DNA from 4 places in the Lysinibacillus sp. JK80 genome. Region 3 is predicted to be linked to each of the others. Evidence: riboswitches for the same ligand, from Rfam matches in the RefSeq annotation. Region 3 holds a riboswitch; each other region holds the start of a gene.
The links. Region 3 has a riboswitch for thiamine pyrophosphate ahead of HXV90_RS03720 (ABC transporter substrate-binding protein). Riboswitches for the same ligand answer to the same signal wherever they lie in the genome.

Region 1 (5,777 bases), 1.5 Mb from region 3:
ATTTTTATTCCATTTATGATTTTACCGATCTTCAATTCTTTAGATCGTTTAAACCCAACTCTCATTTATGCAGCACGGGATTTGGGTGCTTCGGCTTTTACAACCTTCCGTCGTGTTGTTTTACCATTGACAATGGATGGCGTTAAATCTGGTATTCAAGTTGTCTTTATCCCTGCCCTATCCCTGTTCATGATTACTCGCTTAATTGCAGGGAACCGTGTCATTACTCTAGGCACAGCGATTGAACAGCAATTCCTTGTGACGCAAAACTGGGGTATGGGCTCCACTATTGCTGTATTCTTAATTTTATTCATGGTTATTATCATGCTAATTACGGGACAAAAGGATAAAGGAGGTCGCGTACGATGAACAAACTATCTGCTTCAGCCAAAGTCTATTTAACAATTGTTTTTATCGTTCTCTATGCTCCAATTTTCTATTTAATCTTTTACTCGTTTAATAGTGGCGGCTCCATGAATAATTTTGAATCCTTTACTTTGGAGCATTATCAAGCTGTTTTTGAAGATTCGCGTCTTCTTGTTATATTAATAAATACGGTCATCGTGGCATTACTTTCTGCTCTCATTTCTACTATTATTGGTACGCTAGGAGCAATTGGAATTGTGACGGTTAAGGATTCTAAAATGCGTAATACTTTATTATCTTTAAACAATGTCTTAATCGTCAGCCCAGACGTAATTATCGGGGCTAGCTTCTTAATTTTATTTACAATGGTAGGCATTAAACTGGGCTTTGCATCTGTTTTATTAGCCCATGTTGCATTTAGTGTACCGATTGTTGTATTAATGGTTTTACCAAAACTACTAGAAATGAATAACTCATTAATCGATGCAGCATTAGATTTAGGGGCAACGAAAAAGGACGTTATGATGCGTGTCATTCTTCCTTATATTCAGCCAGGTATTTTTGCAGGCTTCTTCCTTGCCCTTACGTATTCATTAGATGATTTTGCCGTGACATTCTTTGTAACAGGTAATGGCTTTAGTACTTTATCCGTAGAAATTTATTCAATGGCCCGCGCAGGAATTTCTCTAACGGTGAATGCAATTTCTGGATTAGTATTCTTTGTTACGGTTTTAGTTGTTGTTGGTTATTATTTCATGACAAGTCGTACGAGTAAAAGAATGGAGGGGCATCGATGAAGTCACTAATTCAAGCTACCATCGCCATCCTTGTCGTTTCAGCCCTTTTATTCTATGCGGCTGATGCCTTAAGTGCGGGAGGCGGTAAAAGTGGAAAAGACACGTTAACCATCTTTAACTGGGGAGAATATATTGATCCTGATTTGTTAAAAGAATTTGAAAAAGAAACAGGCATTCATGTCATCTATGAAACATTCGATTCCAATGAAGCTATGATGACAAAGATTCAGCAAGGCGGAACAGCTTACGATATTGCTGTCCCTTCTGAATATATGATTGAGAAGATGAAGGAAGAAAAATTATTAATTCCTTTAGATAAAACGAAAATCCCTAATTTAAAAAATATTGATCCTTACTTTTTAGATTTACCATTCGATGCTAACAATAAATATTCTGTCCCTTATTTTTGGGGAACAGTAGGTATTGTCTACAATCCGAGCCTTGTTGGAGACTTAGACTTCTCCTCTTGGGACGATTTATGGGACCCTTCTTTAAAGCGAAAAGTCTTTTTAGTAGATGGTGCGCGTGAAGTCATTGGGATGGGCTTAAACAGTCTTGGCTATTCTCTGAATTCACTAGATGATCAGGAACTTCGTGAAGCTACTGACAAATTAATTACACTTGCACCAAACGTTAAAGCGATCATTGGAGATGAAATCACACCGTTAATGATCAATAATGAGGCAACTGTTGCCCTTACATGGTCTGGCCAAGCAGCTGATATGATGTATGAAAATGAAGAGTTAGACTTTGCTGTACCTGAGGAAGGCTCAAACTTATGGTTTGATAATATGGTCATCCCAAAAACATCAAAAAATATTGATGGTGCCCACGCCTTTATTAACTTCATGCTAAGTGCTGAATCAGGTGCTCAAAATGCTGATTTTGTAGGCTATTCTACTCCTAATATTGCCGCTATGGACTTAATGGACGAAGAAGTTGTTTCTGACGAACGCTACTATCCTTCTGAAGAACAACGCGATACATTAGAGGTCTACAAAAATTTAGGACCTGATTATTTAGGGAAATACAACGAATTATTTTTAGAATTTAAAATGAGTATCAGATAAGTTAAACTAGCTAATTGGTTTTCACACCAATTCGCTAGTTTTTTTCTCTGCTTATCTAACTGTTATTAAACTAAGAACATTTTCAATCGACTATTTGCATTATTATATTTATAAAATATTTTATCTAAATTTTAATAGATTCTCACATTAGTGTATTTTTGATAGTCCATAACTTCTAACGCTCAACATCGCTACAATTTATAGCCATGCTTTATACCATTACAGACAGACTCTCCAAATTTTTAATTCTCCCTTTATAAGAGAAGTCCCTCAATTGTTGTTGCTTTACTAATTTATCCTCCCATAGCTTCTTTTCCCTCAACTTTTATGACTAAAATGTATTATTTCATCATGCATAGGTGCGTGGATAAAAACTTTTGTGGAAAACCATTCTAAATATAGAACCAGTACTATAATCTTAACTATTAGCCAAGCAATAATTCTTTATGATAGACTGTACTATATTTGATTACAAAAAGGGGGTTCATTCGATGACCCAGCAGAAGTCCAATAAGGCGGCTTTGTATATTTTAATGTTTAATATGTTTATCGCAATGGGGAGTATTGGCATTATTATTCCTGTCATGCCAGAGTATTTAAAAATATTTGGTGCAGCAGGACAAGTTCTAGGTATGCTAATCGCAACGTTCGCCTTAGCTCAATTCGTATTTTCTCCTATTGCTGGGAATCTTTCAGATCAGTACGGACGAAAAAATTTAATTATTTTCGGTCTTATCGTAACAGGTCTTGCACAAATCGGATTTGGCCTTGCTACAGATGTATGGATGCTCTTTTTAGCACGATTTTTAGGTGGTCTAGGTTCCGCATTTGTTGCACCTCCTATTATGGCTTTTGTCGCTGACGTCACAACCTATGAAGAACGTGGGAAAGGTATGGGGATGTTGGGTGCCGCTATGTCTCTTGGCTTTATGATTGGACCTGGTATTGGTGGCTTTTTAGCAAAGGTAAGCTTACATTTCCCATTTTTCACAGCTGGAGCTGCAGCCATTGTAGCATCTATTTTATCTTACTTTTTATTACCTTCTACCAAACCAAACACTGCTCAACAGAAACAAAAGCAAGACAATCTGGCGAAGCAAATGGCTCGTTCCATACATATGCCTTATTTTGTTATGCTCATAATTATGCTGGTGTTCTCGTTTGGAATTGCAAATTTCCAAACGACATTGTCATTATTTGTGACAGAAAAGTTTAATTACACACCTGTAGATATAGCGATTATATTAGTTGTTGGTGGTGCTTTTGGAGTAGTAGTACAAATGTTTATTATTACACCACTGTTCAATCGTTATGGTGAAATGAAAGTAGTACTAGTAAATTTATTTATTGCATCCGTTGCTATTTTCTTAATATTATTTGTTTCTGGCTTTGCCCTTATTTTAGTTGTAGCAACAATTTTCTCTACAGCAACGACATTAATTCGTCCAGCTGTTAATACACTCATCTCAAAGCTTGCAGAGAAAGAGCAGGGATTTGCTGCGGGCTTGAATAATGCCTATATGAGCCTCGGAAATATGATTGGACCCGCTTTGGCAGGTTTATTATTTGACTGGAATATGAATAGCCCATATATTTTCGGTTCTATCATATTATTAGCCTGTTTCTTCCTTGCGCTCATCTGGACAGTGAAAAAAGCACCTCATTTAATGCATCCCGATACAAAATAGTCTGAAAAATCATTGACTATTTTTAGCAGTATGTTACATTATTGTTGATTCACAAAATTGAATGATTTTAACCACTAGGGGAGTCTTTAAAAGGCTGAGACGTATATGGTAATATACGGACCCTTTGAACCTGATCTAGTTCACACTAGCGGAGGGAAGTGGCGCTACTTGCTGTTGTCACTATATACACGTAAGGCCGCTTCCTATTGTTTAAAGGGGGTGGCCTTTTTATTTTTCCTCACGAACTTTACCAAAAGGAGTGAACTTTATGTCAATTCGTAAATTAACAGTCATGGCTTTATTAGTAGCCGTTGCTGTTGCAGGCTCTACTTTCGTATCCATCCCAACAGGAATCGCACGTGCTTACCCAGTTCAGCATGCTATTAATGTGATAGGAGCCATTATACTTGGACCCGTACCAACAGTTATAGTTGCCTTTGTCACTGCCATCATTCGTATCCTTACTGGAACAGGCTCTCTACTAGCTATCCCTGGTAGTATCATCGGTGCGTTCTGTGCTGCCCTTGCCTATAAATATAGCAATAAAATGTGGTTAGCTGGTATCGGAGAAGTTATCGGAACGGGCATTCTGGCTTCACTTATTGCAGTCCCTTTTGCAAAATTATTCATGGGAACATCTGTAGCAGCATTCTTCTTCCTACCAGCCTTTTTAACATCAAGTACGATCGGTGCTATTTTAGGTGTAATGGTTGCGAGTAGCTTGCGTAAAACAGAGCTAGTAAAGAGGTTTAATTCTTCTCTTTATTGAGAGAGATTGAATTATGAGCATTCATTGAGCTGGGGTAGTCCAATTTGGATCGCTTTTTTTCTCTTTATGAGCAAAGAGCCTACTTTTTAGATAATTCTTACCCTCTTTACAAAGGGGATAACTCTCTATTTCAAGGAATATAAAAAGCAGTGCAAAACTATTCGAGTTTGCACTGCTTCCTCTATATTTAAGATCGTTTTTTCATGCCTTTTAACAACTGTGCTACATTCGTGTCTTCTGGTATAGTTTTTTCCTCAACCAGCGGCTCTTTTTTCTTCGCATTCGTTAGGAAATTCCAACCAAAACGTCTTATGGTAATATCAATAAAGAAAAGAAGCATACTTGCTAAGAGTAGCCATGTGGCAATATTTTGCCGATCTGCTCCTTTTGTCGTAAAGTCACGGAAGACATCTTGTGGTTCCTTTAAAACAGTGCCTCCTGTTCGTTGAGTTAACTCTTCTATCAGTTGGTTATTTACAGGGAGTAGTTCGTATTCAGCACTATAAGGAACACTTAGCCCTGCCTGATAAATGGCCTGCTTTTCATCTGCTATACGGAAGAAAATTAATCCAGGTTCAGCTTGTACTACAGCTCGAACTTGAGATGCGGAAATGGTTTCAAGTTGTGTTTCTAGCTCCTCCCCTGCTTCATTTACCGCTACAATATCTAAAAATGCGGCTTCATTTGTAGGGTCTGTAATCATAAAGGAACCATCTGCTTCCAATCTTACATCATAGGCTACATCATTGTAGCTTGGTAGCATTTGAGAAATAAGTGTTTGCCAAAATGCTCCCCAATTCTGCCATCTTGCCCAATCTCCTGTCCATTTACCCGTTGAATCAGATGTAAAGGCAAATGTTTTACCAAGACCATATTGCCACTGCGCTAACACAGGATCTTCTTTCTCACTTTTTGCTACAACAGTAGCCCCCTGTTTTGCCGTTGTCACAATATATGCATTCATTTGTGGGACACCATTAGCAAACAGTGAGTTCCATCCTGCTGCATTATAAATTGCCGGATAGAATGGATTGTCCTCAATATAGGTGCGGGAAATCATAGCTGTTTCTCGAGATAAAATAGAAGG
Region 2 (5,777 bases), 2.0 Mb from region 3:
TACTAAAGCAACCCACCTTTTTACATTCATGTCTTTCCGCCTCCTCAACACGTAATACGTATGACTTGCCAATTTGTTTCATTTTTTTGCAATAATTAAACACAAAAAGCTTTAAGCTATGTATTTCCTCATATTACCTTACCTAAAAAAAATAAAAAAATCAAAGTCCATACCTTTGATGAACTTTGATTTTCGACATTATTTCCTAGGAAATGATTATAATTGGAGGTGTTTGATTTCTTGTTGCCGTAATTCGACACGTCTAATTTTCCCAGAAGATGTTTTTGGTAGTTCCTCTACAAATTCAATAGTACGTGGATATTTATAAGGAGCGGTCAATGATTTAACATGACTTTGGAGTGTTTGAATAAGCGCTCCATCACCTTTTTCACCATTGCGCAGAACAATAAATGCTTTGACAATATTTCCTCTTACTTTATCAGGGCTCGCTATAACAGCAGCCTCTTTTACAGTTGGATGTTTCATTAAAGCATCCTCTACTTCAAAAGGGCCAATTGTATAGCCTGAGGATATAATAACATCGTCTCCTCGTCCGTCAAACCAAAAGTAGCCATCTTCATCTTTATAGGCACGATCTCCTGTAATATACCAATCCCCACGAAACTGTAAATTTGTACGTTCAGGATCATTTAAATATTTTTTAAAGAGTGCTGGCGTTTCGCGATGAACAGCAATATCACCAACTTCTCCGATTGTAACAGGTTTGCCCAAATCATTAATAATTTCAACAGTGTTGCCAGGAGTAGGTTTTCCCATAGAGCCAACTCTCGCTTCCATCCCTACCATTGTGCCTACCAATAATGTATTTTCCGTTTGTCCATAGCCATCTCGCACTTGTAATTTGAATGTTTCCAAGAATACTCTTATAACCTCACTATTTAATGGCTCACCAGCTGATACAGCTTGGCGAATTGCACTTAAATCATATTCATGTAAATTTTCAAGCGCTGCCATAAAACGATATTCAGTTGGTGTACAGCATAGTACATTGATTTTGAATCTCTCAAGCAATGCTAAATAAGAAGCTGCTTCAAATTTACCTTTGTAGACAAATGCAGTAGCACCACTGCCTAAAGTAGCTAGAAATGGACTCCAAATCCATTTTTGCCACCCTGGTGCTGCAGTCGCCCAAACAATATCATTTTCTTGTACACCCAACCAATGTGGTGCTGTTGTTCGTAAATGAGCATAGCCCCAACTATGCGTATGCACTGCTGCTTTTGGATTTCCTGTTGTTCCGCTTGTATAGGCTAAAAATGCATTGTCTGTGCTTTTTGTTGGGATAGGATTTATGTAGGTTGTAGGTTGATTATTCATTTTTTCAAGTATGTTCTGCCAAGGTTCATGTGCATTCCCTATGACAAATTGCAGTATGTCTTGTAAATTCCCCACTTTATCGAACTGTTCAATATAGGGTTCAAATGCAATAACTGCTTTAGCATTTGCATGATGAATTCGATACTCAATATCCTTTGTTCTTAACATCTCAGAACTTGGAATAATAGTTAAACCCGCTTTCAATGCAGCAATATACACAATATATGCTTCAACCGAACGTGGTACCATTACTAAAATGACATCACCTTTCTTTAAACCTTGCTTGGTGAATACATGTGCTGCTTGATTTGCTTTTTCCAATAAATGTGCATATGTAATACATTGGATGTCTTGGTTTTCTTCATAAATGATTAAAGCATTTTTGGCTGCATCCTGAGCATATTTTTCAATTTCCTCTACTATGTTATACCATTCTGGTGCAACTAAATCTTGTCTTTTCATGGCAATTGCCCCCTTTTGTTATGACACATTATAAAACTCTTTTTTCAGCATTTTCAATGGTTTGTGCTTAATTTCGGTAAAGTCATGACAACTATCATACCCTCCTATATGGCATCGGTCACATTTTATCTATAGGAAAACTTGCTATTGAATACAAATGAAAAGTATGGTACATTTTGGTCAACTAAAAGCAAGATTGCAGGGGGACTCGTAAGAGTTGAGAAGGTAAAACCTGACCCTTTGAACCTGTTAGTTAATACTGACGTAGGGAGCAATAAACATCGTTTTCAGATGAAAGGCTCTTTTCGTGCATTTTTACACAAAAAGAGCCTTTTTTGCATGCTTACGTCCATCCCTAAAGGAGGACTACAATGATTTTTCAAACAATTCGTCAACAGCAACCACTTATCCATTGTATAACCAATTATGTAGTGGCAAATTTTCAAGCAAATGGTTTATTAGCGATAGGTGCTTCACCAGTAATGGCCGATGACTACCAAGAGGTAGAGGAGATGGTGGCCATTGCTCAAGCATTATTAATTAATATTGGAACACTTAATGATCGCACAAAAAGTGCCATGTTATTAGCAGGTGAAAAAGCCAATAAACTTGGTATTCCTGTTATTTTAGATCCTGTCGGAGTTGGAGCCACAACTTATCGTAAGGAAACCGTAAGATACTTACTTGAAAACATACACTTTGCCGTGATTCGCTGTAATCTCGGCGAGCTAGCAGCAATAGTTGGTGTAAATTGGCAACAAAAGGGTGTCGATAGTGGTCATGGCACTATCGCTATGGAATTAGAAGCCACATCATTGGCTCAACGCTATCAATGCATTGTTATTGTCACAGGAGAACGCGATTTTATAACTGATGGCAAGCATAGCCAATGGATCGCTGGTGGTCATCCACAAATGACGGAAGTAACGGGTACAGGTTGTTTACTTAGCGCAATTTGTAGCGCAGCCTATAGTGTAAGCCATAATCCTTACCAACAATTAACAGAAACACTTACTTACTATAAAAAAGCAGGTGTACTGGCATCCGCATTTACTGCAGACATTGGTGATTTTCAAATAGCCTTACTCAATGCTATACATCGCTTATCAAAGGATGGTGCAGCTTCATGCATATTGTAACAACAATCGCTGGCTCAGATAGTGGTGGTGGCGCGGGTATACAGGCTGATTTAAAAACATTTCAGGAATTAGAAGTGTTTGGTACTTCTGTTATTACTGCTCTAACTGCTCAAAATACTTTGGGTGTAACAGGTGTTTACCCTATTGACGTTTCCTTTATAAAAAAACAATTCGAGGCCTTAGTAGAAGATTTTCCAATCGCTGCGATTAAAACAGGAATGCTTTATTCCTCAGAAATTATCAAAGCAATTGCACACAAGATCAGGGAGCTAAACATTCCACTGATTGTTGATCCGGTGATGATTGCAAAAGGTGGGGAAAGCCTATTACAGCAAGAAGCTATCGATGCCTTACGCTCAACTTTATTACCACTTGCTACGGTTGTTACGCCCAATATACCCGAGGCAGAGACACTTACTGGGAGATCTATTCATCATTTTGAAGATATGAAAGAAGTAGCTCAAAGCTTGTTACAGCTAGGTGTACAATGTGTCATCATTAAAGGTGGTCATTTAGCAGATCCACTTTATGCCATTGATTATGTATTTTGCAAAAATGGACGTTCTTTTTCTTTGCAGTCTCCACGAATCCAAACAAAAAATACGCATGGTACTGGATGTACATTTTCCGCAGCACTTACTGCTTTTCTTGGACAAGGATTTGCTCTGGAAAATGCCATTATAGAAGCTAAAAAATTTATCCAATTAGCTATTATGTATGATTTATCGATTGGAAATGGTCATGGACCCACTAATCATTTTGCTTATCAACAGTATAAGGAAGGCTGTGAGGTGATTATTCATGAAACGTGAGGATTTGGAGCTTTATTTTATTATGGGTACGAGCAATGTTCCTTCTCAAGAACAACCCATCTATATCCTAGAAAAAGCCTTGCAAGCAGGCATTACAATGTTTCAATTTCGTGAAAAAGGTCCTCACGCGTTAACTGGACTTGCCTATGAACAATTTGCACGCCAATGTCAAAAATTATGTCATCATTATAAAGTGCCCTTTATTATTAATGACGATGTTGATCTAGCGATACGACTAGGAGCTGATGGTGTTCATATCGGACAAGATGATTTACCTGTAAGTGTAGCACGTAAAAGAATCGGGAACATGATTCTTGGTGTATCTGTCCATTGCGGGGAAGAATTGCAAATAGCTATTAACCATCAAGCTGATTATGTTGGTATCGGTCCAATCTTTCCAACATCCTCTAAAAGTGATGCACAACCACCATGTGGTACATCTTTTTTACAGGAGGCTCATTCATTACATCCTGAATTACCAATTGTAGCAATCGGTGGAATTAATTTCACAAATGCTCATTCTGTATTTCAAACGGGGGTTGATGGTGTTGCTGTTATTTCAGCTATTTGTCAAAGCAAAGATGTTGATCATACAGTAGCTACATTTAGATCCCTATCTCGTATAAATAAATGATCAATAAACAAACTAAAACCAGTGCCTTTTACGGTCACTGGTTTTAAGTTTATAAATGCTTAATCAGCATTTATTGGTTGTTGTTTGGCATACCTTTTAATTGAGATTCTGCCATTTGTACAAGACGTTTAGTGATTTCACCACCAACGGAACCGTTGGCACGAGCTGAAGCTTCAGCTCCTAATTGAACACCAAATTCTTGTGCAATTTCGTATTTCATTTGATCTAGTGCTTGTTGTACACCAGGTACTGCAAGCTGGTTTGAACTACGGTTGTTGTTTGAAGCCATGTTTCTCACCTCCTTGTGAATATAGAATGTGCGATATTAGATTTTTAATACAAAAAATTTAGAGGTAAATTGTACCTCTATTGGAATAACAATATCCATACAAAAAAGCCGTCTCAAAATGGGCTTTGAGACGGCTTTTGAATCCTTATAGTAGATCTGCAAATTTATCTTGTTGTTCTTCTTTCTTAGGGAAAATATAGACCTCGCGATTCTTCACTGCTCGCTCGATCAATTCATCAAAGTCAGAGAAGCTTTCATAATGCTCAACCTTTTCAAGCTTCGGTTTTGTTTTTGGACTTGCTGGTGTAAAAATCGTGCAGCAATCTTCAAATGGCTGAATAGATGTTTCGTATGTGCCGATTTTTTCTGCAATATCAATAATCTCTAATTTATCAGTTGAAATCAGCGGACGAAGGATAGGTGTATTTGTTACTGCGTTTATTGCTGTTAAACTTTCAAGCGTTTGACTCGCCACCTGTCCAAGACTTTCGCCCGTTACAATAGCAAGTGCACCAATTTCCTCACGCACCTGATCAGCAACCTTCAACATCATTCGGCGTGTTGTCGTCATCGATACATTAGAAGGTACTTTTTCTTTAATAAGAACTTGTATTTCAGTAAAAGGAATGACATGCAAGCGAATACTAGCACCAAATTTTGTTAATTCATTGGCAAGCACCTTAACTTTTTCCAATGAATTTTGGCTTGTATAAGGTGGACTAAAGAAGTGAATTGCCTCTAATCGCACACCACGCTTCATCATTAAATAACCTGCGACAGGGCTATCAATACCGCCAGATAGCATTAATAAAGACTTGCCATTTGATCCTACAGGCATTCCACCTGCACCAGGAATGACTTGTGCCATCATATAAGTTGCATCATGGCGAACTTCTACACGTAGCTCAATATCAGGCTGCTTCACTTTAACAGATAAATTTTGAAATTGTGGTAAAACATAGCCACCGATCTCACGTTGGATGGCATGAGATTCTAAAGGAAATGTTTTATCAGTACGTTTTACCTCTACTTTAAATGTATGTGGCTCATCTTTAAATGTCTCCATAATAGTGATAGCGAGCTTTTTCATACTGTCCATATCT
Region 3 (5,777 bases):
CGTTCATCAATCGCTTGCTCTTGTTTTAAATAATAAGGTAGACCCACCTCACCAATAGCAACCATATCATTCTGATGCGAACGAATCCAATCAAATAAAGCTGTCTCATCATTTGGACTTAGTAAAGGCTGTTCAGGATGAAAGCCAAAAGCAGCCTTTACTTGCTGATAGCTATTCGATAAACGCAACGTTCTTTCACAAGAGGAAAGTTGCATACTAACCGCGATTACAGCTTTCACTTCTTCTAATAAGGAAGGAATTTCCTCATCGGTGTACTGATCCAAATGAATATGCGCATCAATCAACATACATATCACCCTTTTCCTCCTGTAAATACATAAATAATTGTTGCTTTAACGCTGTGAATGCTGCAGAATGTCGAATTTCCTCTTTCCGAGGTCTTTCAAACGGCACGATGATTTCCTTTTTAACGGTAGCTGGACGTTTGGTTAAAACAAGTATGCGATCTGCTAAAAAGAGAGCTTCCTCAATACTATGTGTAACAAATAGAATGGATTTGCGGTACTCCTCCCAGATAGATAAAAGCCATGCTTGCATTTCCAGTCGAGTAAATTCATCCAACGCAGAAAATGGTTCGTCTAAGCATAAAATCGGCTTATCACTGACCATTGCTCGAATAAAGGACACACGCTGCTGCATGCCTCCAGACAGTTCGTTCGGATAGGCATGGATAAAAGAGGCAAGACCAACCTTTTCTAACCATTCCTTGGCACGTTCAACATTTGATTTATGTTGTAATTCCTCTACAAGCGTGACATTTTCTATTATTGTACGCCAGGGTAATAGACATGGCTGCTGTGGCATATAGCCAATCGTTCCTTTTTTTCGTTGGATATCCTCTCCATTTAATAAAATGGCTCCTTGATCAATTGGCGAAACACCACCAATTAATTGAAAAAGTGTGCTTTTACCACTGCCTGAAGGACCAACGATGGCCACAAACTCGCCATCCTTGACATCAAAAGAAAGTTGATCAAGGACTTTGAGCGCATCGAAGGATTTAGCGATGTTTTGAATGCTGAGCATGATAGCCTCTTCCCTTCACCATGAATTTTTCAATTAAACGAATACCACTAAACAATAGTAAGCTCAAGAGAACAATCGCAAAAATTGCCACAAATACGCGATCTGTACGGAAGGAGGACTGGGCTAGGGTCATGTAAACACCAATACCCTTTTTTGCACCAAGCCACTCCGCAATCACAGCCCCCATCACACTATATGTAGCCGCAATTTTAATGCCTGAGAAAATAGCAGGATAGGCATAAGGCCATTCCAGCTTCCAAAAGGTTTGTGCCTTTGTAGCACCAACCATGGCAAAATAATGCTTTAATTCTGGAGCTGTTTGTCTAAATCCATCCATCGTTGCAATGACAATCGGGAAAAAGCACACAAGACAGATAATGATAAGCTTCGGTAATAACCCAAATCCAAACCAAATAATAAGGAGCGGTGCCAAGACTAGAATAGGAACATTCTGGGACATAATAAGAATTGGATAAAACAGTTCTCGAATAAATGTAAATCGATGCAACACTACTGCCACCGTTAGCCCACAAGCGATGCCAATGGCCAAACCTAGTAGAGCTAATTGTACTGTAGCGAATGCATGTGGTAGAAAGGTTTGATACGACTGAATGGCCTCCGACAAAATACTACTTGGTGCGGGTAATAACCAATGAGGAACTTCAGCAAACCGCACGATTAGTTCCCATATGAACAAGAGGAAGGCGATAAAAATTATCGTCCTTCCCTTCTGTAATGCACGTTTCATTACTGATATTTCCCCGTTAATGTCTCCATCGTAATACCCGTTGGCTGATATAAAATTTTCACTTGTGTAATGACATTAATGGCACCAAGTTCAATCATCTTCTCATTCATTTTTTCAATGATTTGGAGCAATGTTGAAAGCTCACCCTCCATCGTTGTTTCCAATGGATGTACCTCATATTTCACCCCAGAAGCATCGATCACCGCAATTGCTGCATCGACATATGGTATAACATCTTCATATTTCTCTGTCTTCGGAATGATTTGTACACTGATTAATGAATTTGCCATCTTATTTGGCCTCCTTTTTAGGTAAGAAATCATTAGTAAAGGCTTTTTTCGCATCAAATTCGCCCTCTAATACTTGATTGCTAGACATCCATTTCGCGTAATTTTCCCACACCGAAAGCTTTTGCTCTCCCCATTGCTTGGCATCGTCCTGGTATTTATCGGCCAGCCATTCCTGACTTTTTTGCACCAACGCTTTATCTAAATCAGGAGCTGCTTCGATTAAAATATCAGCCGCTTCACTTGGGTTTTCAATTGCGTATTCATAGCCCTTCGATGCAGCTGCCACAAAGGCTTTAACAACATCAGGATTGTCCTGTATCATTTTTTCATTTGTAGCTAAAACTGGCGTATAATAATCTAATTGATCACTATAATCTGTAAGATATAGCATATTGATCTTTTCCCCACGCAGCTCAGCTTCAATTCCTGTCCATGCATAATAAATCCAAGCAAAATCAATATCTTTTTCCATCATTGTGAAGAAATCTAAATCGCCTGCATTGACGATATCTAGCTTATTAATATCTGCCTTTTCTTTTTGCATGAGTGATTGTAAAACGGCTTGCTCTAATGGCGCGCCCCAACCACCATAGGTTTTACCTTCAAAATCCTTTGGCGATGTAATGCCCTTCGAAGCAATAGAAGCAAAGCCAGATGTATTATGCTGTATAATTGCTGCGATGGAGACCAGCGGCACATCCTGTACTCGTGCCTGTGTTATGCCTTCCTGATAGCTCACGCCAAAATCCGCCTTTCCAGAAGCAACAAGCTGATCTGCGCCCGCCTCACCAGGCATAATAATATCAACATCTAAACCCTGTTCCTCAAAATAACCGAGTTTTTTGGCAACATATAGTCCTGTATGATTTGTATTCGGCGTCCAATCCAGTACCACAGACACCTTTTTCAGCTTGTCTGCAGCCTGCTTGTCATCCTTGTCACTACAGCCTACTAATGTCAATAGTGCTGCCAATAAAATAAAAAACCATTTTTTCATGCGAAAGCCTCCCAGTTTGTAATATGAAAGTGTTCATGAATGAATGTTGTCACCAGAAGAAAGCGTATACAATGTTGGCAAGCTGTTGCTTGAAAACATAAAAAAACGCCTAGGATTCCTCCCAGACGTATTGCAATCAATCTTCAAAACTTTGCTTTTTGAATAGATGTTCCCTACGCTGGTACGAGCCAAATCAGGTTCAAAGGGTCAGCGTCTACCGGACACAATCTCAGCTAGCAATTACTAGCCCCCCTACATTCTTTCGCTATGAACTTTTCGATGATTATTATACCCATAGTTTCACTTAAATGACAAGGTGCTATTTTTGAATAGAGCTTAAAGCCCAGCGCTCCTAAGAGGCTGGGCATGCTATTAGCTTGGTTTCTGTTCTTTTTTGGCTGTTACAACATGAGAAATTGCTCCATCTGTTGCAATATCCACTTTAAATGAACCATTGGAATGGCGATCCGCACGAGACAATGCTTGTACGTCAATCATCTCTTGAACACCTTTTTCAGTTTCAATCACAACCTGCTCCTCGTCTGTTGCTTGAACAACTGCCACAATTCGGTGAGGGTTTGCTTTTAACTCTGTTAATACTTTTAGTCCACGTTTTGCACGACTTGCTACTTCAACTTCAGCGACATTCATTTTCTTCACGGCCCCACGCTGTGTCACAATCACTACATAGTGGGTAACATCTGGCTGTAATACATTGACGCCAACTAAGGCTTCTCCATCTTTTAGTGTGATCCCTTTCACACCACCTGTTTTCACACCTGTCACAGGTAGTTCCTCCATTGGGAAACGAATCGCATAGGCTGTATCTGTTGTGAGCATCAGCTCCACGTCATCAGTCACAAATGATGCATAGATCATCGCATCACCAGCCTTGACATTCATCGTTTTAATTGGCTTTGAATAACGCGTTACCGCATAGTCTGCGAGTGGTGAGCGCTTAATTTGGCCATCTTTTGTGGCTGTGAAGACATACGTATTTGGCTGGTCAAATGTTTCGAAACCATAAACCGCAATAATCGATTCATCTTCCCCTGTTGGTACAATACTTGAAATATGCTGGCCGAGATCCTTCCAGCGTATATCAGGCAGCTCATGAACAGGCTGATAAATATAATTGCCTCGATTTGTGAAAAGCAGTAGATGGTGCTGAGTATTTAAATTTGCTTCATACAATAAATAATCTGAATCCTTCATGGCAAAATCTTGCCCGTTTGAAGCGGCATGAGAACGTGTGGATGTACGTTTAATATAACCATCCTTCGTTACTGTTACGACAACCTCTTCACTTGGCACAAGGACATCCAATGTAATTTTGATTTCTTCAATTTCTTGCTCAATCTTCGAGCGACGAGGTTCTGTAAAGCGTTTCTTAATATCTAGTAACTCTTGTTTAATAACACGCACTAGCTTTGCTTCACTTTGTAGAATCCCCTCTAGCTTCGCAATTAGCTTATTTAACTCGTCCTGTTCCTGACGTAGCTCTGTAATATCCGTATTCGTTAAACGATATAATTGCAGGCTTACAATGGCCTCTGCTTGTACCTCTGTAAAATCAAACTTTGCTTGTAAATTAAGCTTCGCATCCTTCTTATCATTAGAAGAACGGATCGTCGCAATGACTTCATCTAAAATGGAAAGAGCTTTAATTAATCCATCTACAATATGAGAACGATCCTTTGCCTTTTGTAAATCATAAATGGAACGGTTTGTTACCACTTCTTTTTGATGGGCAATATACGCATCTAGCAATAATGGCAATGTCATCATCGTTGGACGACGGTTATGAATGGCAATCATATTAAAATTATAAGCTACCTGTAAATCAGTTGTTTTAAACAAGTACTGTAAAATTCCTTGTCCTGGTACATCCTTTTTCAGCTCAATTACGACACGTAAGCCTGTACGGTCTGATTCATCACGAATTTCTGCAATGCCTTCTAGTCGTTTATCTACACGTTGCTCATCAATTTTTTTCACAAGATTCGCTTTATTTACATCATATGGTAACTCAGTGATAACAATTTGCTCTTTACCACCCTTAATTGGTTCAACAACTGCTTGTGCACGGACGATGATTTTACCACGACCTGTTTCATACGCCTTTTTAATGCCATCAACACCTTGAATGATTCCACCCGTTGGGAAATCAGGTCCTTTAATCACCGTCATCAATTCATCTACAGTAACATTAGGCTTGTCTAAGCGCATCAACACAGCATCCAGTACTTCATCTAAGGCATGTGGCGGAATATCTGTCGCATACCCAGCGGAAATTCCTGTAGAGCCATTGACTAAAAGGTTAGGAAAACGTGCTGGTAATACAGTTGGCTCCATATCCTGATCATCAAAGTTTGGCACAAATTCGACCGTTTTCTTGCCAATATCTCGTAGCATTTCAGCGGCAATAGCTGATAGTCTCGCCTCTGTATAACGCATTGCAGCTGGAGGATCGCCATCTACCGAGCCATTGTTCCCGTGCATCTCAATAAGCATATGACGTGCCTTCCAGTCCTGACTCATCCGTACCATCGCTTCATACACAGAGCTATCGCCGTGCGGATGATAGTTACCAATTACATTACCCACTGTTTTTGCGGATTTACGGAACGGCTTATCATGTGTGTTGCCTTCCGTAAACATCGCATATAAAATACGGCGCTGTACTGGTTTAAGA
Region 4 (5,777 bases), 1.4 Mb from region 3:
CATTGATTGCTGATAATACCGAAAATTTACATCAACTGACAGAGGCACTTGATGAGGAGCTTAGCTACTATAAGAAATGTGGAGAAGATGAACAGTCATACTATGAAGAAGCATATAGCCTTCATCAAAAAGAGCAGGAATATTATCGCTTAGCAAAAACGCTAAATGAGCAATTTGATGAACAAGCTAATCGACAGCAACGGCTGCAAATGCTTTTACAACAGCAGGATTTATACCAAGCAAAGGAGAAGGAGATTGCTTTAGCAGAACAAGCAGAGCGACTTGTGCTGCTCGAACAACAATGCAAGGATTTACGTGCTGAACTGAATGTTAAAGAGATAGCATTTCAACAAGCAAAGGTTAAGCAACAGCAGTCACAAGAAAAGTTGCAAGAAGCACAAGAAAAAAATGAGATAGAGCAGGCTAAAGAATCTGAACGACAGCAAATCTTACAGCAGGAAATGCAGATGTTAGCGCTATTACCGAAATTTGAAGCCTATGAAAACAATATACAGCAGCTGCAAATAGCGGAGCAATATGCTGAAAATGCAAAACGAGCAGTAAATGATAACGTCAAACTTTTGGAAAATGAACAAGAGCAATTACAGCATTTTTCTCAATCATTAGAAGGCTATGAAAAACAGGTTGAACCCTATGAAAGCTATTTAGAACAATTACCGAAACTACGGGAACAGGTTGCTTTAATCAAGCAAGCGGATAAATATAAACATGCCGTAGATTTAGCTAAGCAGGATGTAGTTGCTTCAGAAAGTCTCTATCAAGAAAGTAAAGAGTCTCTTCAACTTTTGCAGCAACGATGGCTGGCGAGTCAAGCTAGTATTTTAGCAGAACAACTGAAGGAAGGAGAACCCTGTCCTGTTTGTGGTAGTATGACACATCAGAAAGCACACAATGAGCAACTGGAAGTTATTGAGCTTGCTCAAGTGGAAGCATTAAGAGCGAAGGCATCATCAGACGAGCGTAAGTATTTGGAGAAAGAGGCATTTTTAGCATCAGCGCAGCAACTTCTTCAAGATACATGGCGACAACTCGAGGCTCAACATATTAAACAAGAAGACCAACCACAGATCACCGCTACTTTACATGAAGTGGAACAAGAGATTGCTGCATTAAAAATTATTCAACATCAATTAGCTGATGTGCGATTAAAAATAAAGCATCAGCATGACCGAATAGAGCAGCTACGAAATAAGCATATGAAGCTAGAGCAATATTTAGCAGAGCAGATAAAAGAATGGACAAAATTACAAGCGGTTGTAGACGAACAACTTAAGCAGATGCCCCCTAATTTACCAACTTTACAGCAATTAAAGCAACAACTTAATGAAGTTAGTAAACAGAAAGAAGAGCTTCAAAAAAGTTGGCAAGTGAGTCAAGAAAATTTGCATGCAGCAAAGGAAGCAGCTAGCAATGCAACACTAACTGTAGAAATTGCCAAACAGTCCTTTGAGGAATTACAGCTTAAAATGAATGAAAAGCTTCAGCAATTTTCAGCAGATATGCAAGAAATAGGTTTCGAAAGCTATGAGGCTTATGCAACTGCTAAACGGAGTACCATACAATTGGATGCACTTCGAAAAGCATGTAGCGACTATGCTTTACAAGTACACACGTTGCAAATTCAGATTACCGAAGGGGCTACATACCTTCAAGGAAAAGAGAAGCAAGATTTAGAGGCGATGGAAGCAAGAGTAGAACAGCAGCGAATTTCCTATGAGGAAGCATTTAAACGTTTGCAACAGATGAATGGCTTTATACAAGCATGCCAAGGCTTTAGTGAAAGGGTGGAAGAAATAGCGAAAGAGCTTCATTTACTTGAACAAGAAGCAGGAAGAGTAAAGGAGCTCTATGGATTATTAAATGGACAAAATTCGAAAAAGCTATCCTTTGAGCGTTATATACAAATTAACTACTTAGATCAAATTACAGAAGCCGCAAATATACGTCTGTATCATTTATCAAACGGTCAATTTGAGCTTAGACGTTCAGATAGATTAGAAAAGCATGCGAAGCAAAGTGGCCTTGGTCTTGATGTTTATGATGCTTATACAGATCAATTACGAGATGTCAAAACTTTATCAGGTGGCGAAAAGTTTAATGCTTCGTTGAGCCTTGCATTGGGGATGGCAGATGTGATTCAAAGCTACCAAGGTAATATTCATATTGAAACGATGTTTATTGATGAGGGCTTTGGCTCGCTTGATGAGGAATCACTAAATAAAGCAATCGATACATTAATTGATTTGCAGGATTCTGGTCGTATGATTGGCGTTATTTCGCATGTACCTGAATTGAAATCTGCGATGCCAGCAGTTTTACATGTGGAAAAAACATTAAATGGCCATAGTCAAACCCATTTTGAAGTGAAATAAAACGAAGGCGTATTTCTAAAAGGAATACGCCTTCGTTTTATTTTTTTCGAGTTGTGGTTGTAGGCGTTGTGCCCTTTTTTGCAGCCATTACTTTTTTTACGATAGGAATAACAATAGGTGCTAACTTAACGGCAGTTTTTACAACGTTTGATACTTTCATCCCAAAACAGCTCCTTTTACAATTACTACTACCTGTTTCACTTAAAAATAAAACATTAACGGATAACACGAACAGCCTGAATTATATTCCAAATCACAATACCGAGTGAGACGAGAGCATAGATGGCGAATGAAGCAAACCAAATAATCATCACTGTCTTGTTACTGGAGGTTGGATCTAAACTAAATGTAGAAAAAACAAAGACAACAAAGAATAGAATGCCAAAAACAAAGGGTATTAAATGAGAGACAAGTGCACGAATCGAATGGCTTTTTACATCACTGTCTTTTGTCACGAAATATACAATTAATGGAACGATAAAAGGGGCGAAGAAAATACTAAGATAACTAAAGGCAGCTAAAATTTTTTGATTCTCCATAGTTGTACCTCCTTTTTAAATATTTACGCATGAAAAACAGCAAAGTTTCAAAAAAATGATGTATGGAAGGTTGTAATCCTTCAATCCTTTGCGTACAATGAGAGTGTTCAAATAAATTCAGATGTAACGACCACAAGGGGAGCTGATGATGTCAGCTGAGACTGGGCACGTAATGCCTTGACTCTTCGAACCTGTAAGTTAACGCTTGCGTAGGGATGTGGATAGAAACCGACACTTGTACGATGTGAGGCTCTGTCCTGACATCTTTTTTTCGTCCTTAAAGGAAAAAGGTGTCAGAAAGAGACATATCAGCGCTTTTCTATTCCTGCTCTTGTATCCTACATCGGAACAAAGGAGAGAATATGTATGGACAAAAAAAGACTATTAATGCTAGTGGAGATTGCGATTTTTGCAGCGATAGGTCTCGTACTGGATCAGGTTTCCTTTAAAGTATGGGCACAAGGCGGCTCAGTTAGTCTTGTTATGGTACCGATTATGTTAATAGCATTTCGCTGGGGCTTAGTAGCTGGTCTTACTACGGGACTACTTGTGGGTGTTATGCAAACAATGTTTGGTTCTTATATCGTGCACTGGCTACAAGGATTACTAGATTATGGCGTTGCTTTTACTGTTGTAGGATTAGCGGCGGTTGTACGTGGACCAGTGTTAGACGCTGCTAAACATATGAACAAAACAAAAATGGCACTTTATATAATCATAGGTACCGTTTTTGCAGGCTTCTTACGATACACAGCACATACAATTGCTGGTGCTGTATTTTTTGCCGAATATGCGGGTGACCAAAATGCATGGATCTATTCCATCATCTACAATGGTACATATATGCTACCAGCAACCATTTTAACGGCTATCGTTGGTGTTCTTTTATTCACAGCCGCTCCCCAATTAATGCAAAGAAAAGCTTAATGCTAGTCCCTTCACATGAGTGGAGGGACTTTTTTGTCGTGAATAACTCTTTTAGCACTTTGCAAAGTAGGAAAGCATACAATATTTAAAGCGTTTATCGTTATACGCATAAAAAGTTATGTTATATTAAAGAATAGATATTAGATGAAAGGGACGTTATACATGATTGTAAAAACGCAAGAAGAGATTGAAGCTTTTAAAAAAATAGGACGCATTTGTGCTGAAATTCGCGAAGCAATGAAAGCTGCCACAAAACCAGGTGTTACAACACTTGAGCTTGATGAAATTGCTGGTCGCATGTTTGCAGAGGCTGGCGCTATTTCAGGACCAAAGGGAGAATATGATTTTCCAGGGTATACATGTATTAGCGTCAATGAAGAAGTAGCACATGGTATTCCAGGAAAGCGTGTTATTCAAGAGGGAGATATCGTAAATATTGATGTTTCAGGCTCTTTAAATGGCTATTTTGCTGACACAGGTATTTCATTTGTTGTGGGTGATGGCTATGAGGACAAAGAAAAACTTTGCCGTGTTGCTAAAAGTGCCTTTGATCGAGCAATGACAAAGGTAAAGGCTGGATCTAAATTAAATCAAATTGGCAAAGCTGTTGAGCGCGAGGCAAATGTTAATGGGTTAACTGTTATTATGAATTTAACAGGTCATGGCTTAGGTCAATCTTTACATGATGAACCAAATCATATTTTAAATTATTACGATGCATGGGATTCTACTATTATGAAAGAAGGTATGGTCCTTGCGGTTGAGCCATTTATCTCAGCAAAGGCAGAGCATATCGTCGAAGCAGGTGATGGCTGGACATTCGTGACGCCTGATAAATCACTTGTAGCTCAAATCGAACATTCAGTCATTGTAACAAAAGATAAACCAATTATCTTAACGTCATTAGACGAAGAATAGGATGTAATGAAAAAATCCTGCTAACCAATTTATTTTTGGTAGGCAGGATTTTTTTTAATAAATAAAATGCCAACAAAGAGAACACCGCATAAAAATAAAGCGGCTGTAGTGACAAGTAGCTCATCAAAACCATTATGTATGGCGATTCCAATATAAGCCCAAATAAAAACACTTGGATACATAACATCAAAGTGATGGAAACGGATATGTAGCGCAATGGCTCCTCCTAAAGTAAGTAAAATCACTGCCCAAAGAGGCGTACTAAGACCAAAGCCGTTCCAACCATAAGCCGTTAACGTAAAGCTTGTATTTGTGATAAAAATAAATGTCATCCATGCTAAATAAATAGAGAAAGGAATACGACCAAACAAGGATTTGTCCTGAAGAGGGTACGTATTATACAACATAAACAAATACAAGACTAAGAGTAATGTAATGCCAAGAGAAACAATAAATAACTCATGGTGCCAGACATATATCGTCAATGCTTGTAATATATTTATGCAACTAAAAAGCGCAGACTGTTTCAAAGTTGTCTTTTTCATGTTCATAACTAACCAATAACCGAGTAAAAAATAAATGATAATCCAAATTACATGACTTACACTAACTGGTGCAAATACAACAGAAAAACGATTAGCGATTTCTAGCGAAGATTGACCGTTGATGTTCACGAAAAAGGATGAAAAGGTTAGGATGATTGAGACAAGATAAGAGATTGTCATCAAGATAAACCGAGGCATGTTTTCCTCTCCCTTCGTGTTAGATTGTATAGGGAAAAGACAAATAAGTATAGTACTGTCACTTTTTTTATTATAACGGAAATTTCCAACAATGTATCGTGTTGTTTTACTATTAATACCTACAATTTACCATGTCTGATAGGCATCCATATATTTCTTTAGTACAATAAGAATAGCCAAATAAAAGGAGTGAAGTTTCATGACACAAAATTTGAAAAATCTAGATCTAACTGTTGAACTAGACAAAAAGATGTATA

Region 1: linked by a shared signal. The riboswitch ahead of thiW (energy coupling factor transporter S component ThiW) and the one ahead of HXV90_RS03720 (ABC transporter substrate-binding protein) in region 3 are both predicted to bind thiamine pyrophosphate.
Region 2: linked by a shared signal. The riboswitch ahead of thiM (hydroxyethylthiazole kinase) and the one ahead of HXV90_RS03720 (ABC transporter substrate-binding protein) in region 3 are both predicted to bind thiamine pyrophosphate.
Region 4: linked by a shared signal. The riboswitch ahead of thiT (energy-coupled thiamine transporter ThiT) and the one ahead of HXV90_RS03720 (ABC transporter substrate-binding protein) in region 3 are both predicted to bind thiamine pyrophosphate.

What each region holds. Positions count from the first base shown of each region.
Region 1 covers NZ_CP058997.1:2,212,674-2,218,450, forward strand. Annotated here, with positions in the region: gene HXV90_RS11525 (ABC transporter permease) at 1-369, shown strand, start outside; gene HXV90_RS11530 (ABC transporter permease) at 366-1,163, shown strand; gene HXV90_RS11535 (ABC transporter substrate-binding protein) at 1,160-2,233, shown strand; gene HXV90_RS11540 (MFS transporter) at 2,725-3,921, shown strand; TPP riboswitch at 3,988-4,095, shown strand; gene thiW (energy coupling factor transporter S component ThiW) at 4,190-4,690, shown strand; gene HXV90_RS11550 (VWA domain-containing protein) at 4,878-5,777, opposite strand, start outside.
Region 2 covers NZ_CP058997.1:3,354,449-3,360,225, forward strand. Annotated here, with positions in the region: gene sppA (signal peptide peptidase SppA) at 1-30, opposite strand, end outside; gene mbcS (acyl-CoA synthetase MbcS) at 217-1,800, opposite strand; TPP riboswitch at 1,991-2,088, shown strand; gene thiM (hydroxyethylthiazole kinase) at 2,172-2,939, shown strand; gene thiD (bifunctional hydroxymethylpyrimidine kinase/phosphomethylpyrimidine kinase) at 2,927-3,751, shown strand; gene thiE (thiamine phosphate synthase) at 3,741-4,385, shown strand; gene HXV90_RS16865 (alpha/beta-type small acid-soluble spore protein) at 4,456-4,674, opposite strand; gene thiI (tRNA uracil 4-sulfurtransferase ThiI) at 4,820-5,777, opposite strand, start outside.
Region 3 covers NZ_CP058997.1:710,030-715,806, reverse strand. Annotated here, with positions in the region: gene HXV90_RS03740 (TatD family hydrolase) at 1-308, opposite strand, end outside; gene HXV90_RS03735 (ABC transporter ATP-binding protein) at 298-1,047, opposite strand; gene HXV90_RS03730 (ABC transporter permease) at 1,022-1,795, opposite strand; gene HXV90_RS03725 (thiamine-binding protein) at 1,795-2,085, opposite strand; gene HXV90_RS03720 (ABC transporter substrate-binding protein) at 2,087-3,082, opposite strand; TPP riboswitch at 3,236-3,346, opposite strand; gene parC (DNA topoisomerase IV subunit A) at 3,455-5,777, opposite strand, start outside.
Region 4 covers NZ_CP058997.1:3,947,313-3,953,089, reverse strand. Annotated here, with positions in the region: gene HXV90_RS19885 (AAA family ATPase) at 1-2,393, shown strand, start outside; gene HXV90_RS19880 (hypothetical protein) at 2,431-2,553, opposite strand; gene HXV90_RS19875 (magnetosome magnetite crystal formation protein family) at 2,609-2,932, opposite strand; TPP riboswitch at 3,058-3,165, shown strand; gene thiT (energy-coupled thiamine transporter ThiT) at 3,299-3,859, shown strand; gene map (type I methionyl aminopeptidase) at 4,022-4,777, shown strand; gene HXV90_RS19860 (hypothetical protein) at 4,807-5,520, opposite strand; gene HXV90_RS19855 (polyphosphate kinase 2 family protein) at 5,720-5,777, shown strand, end outside.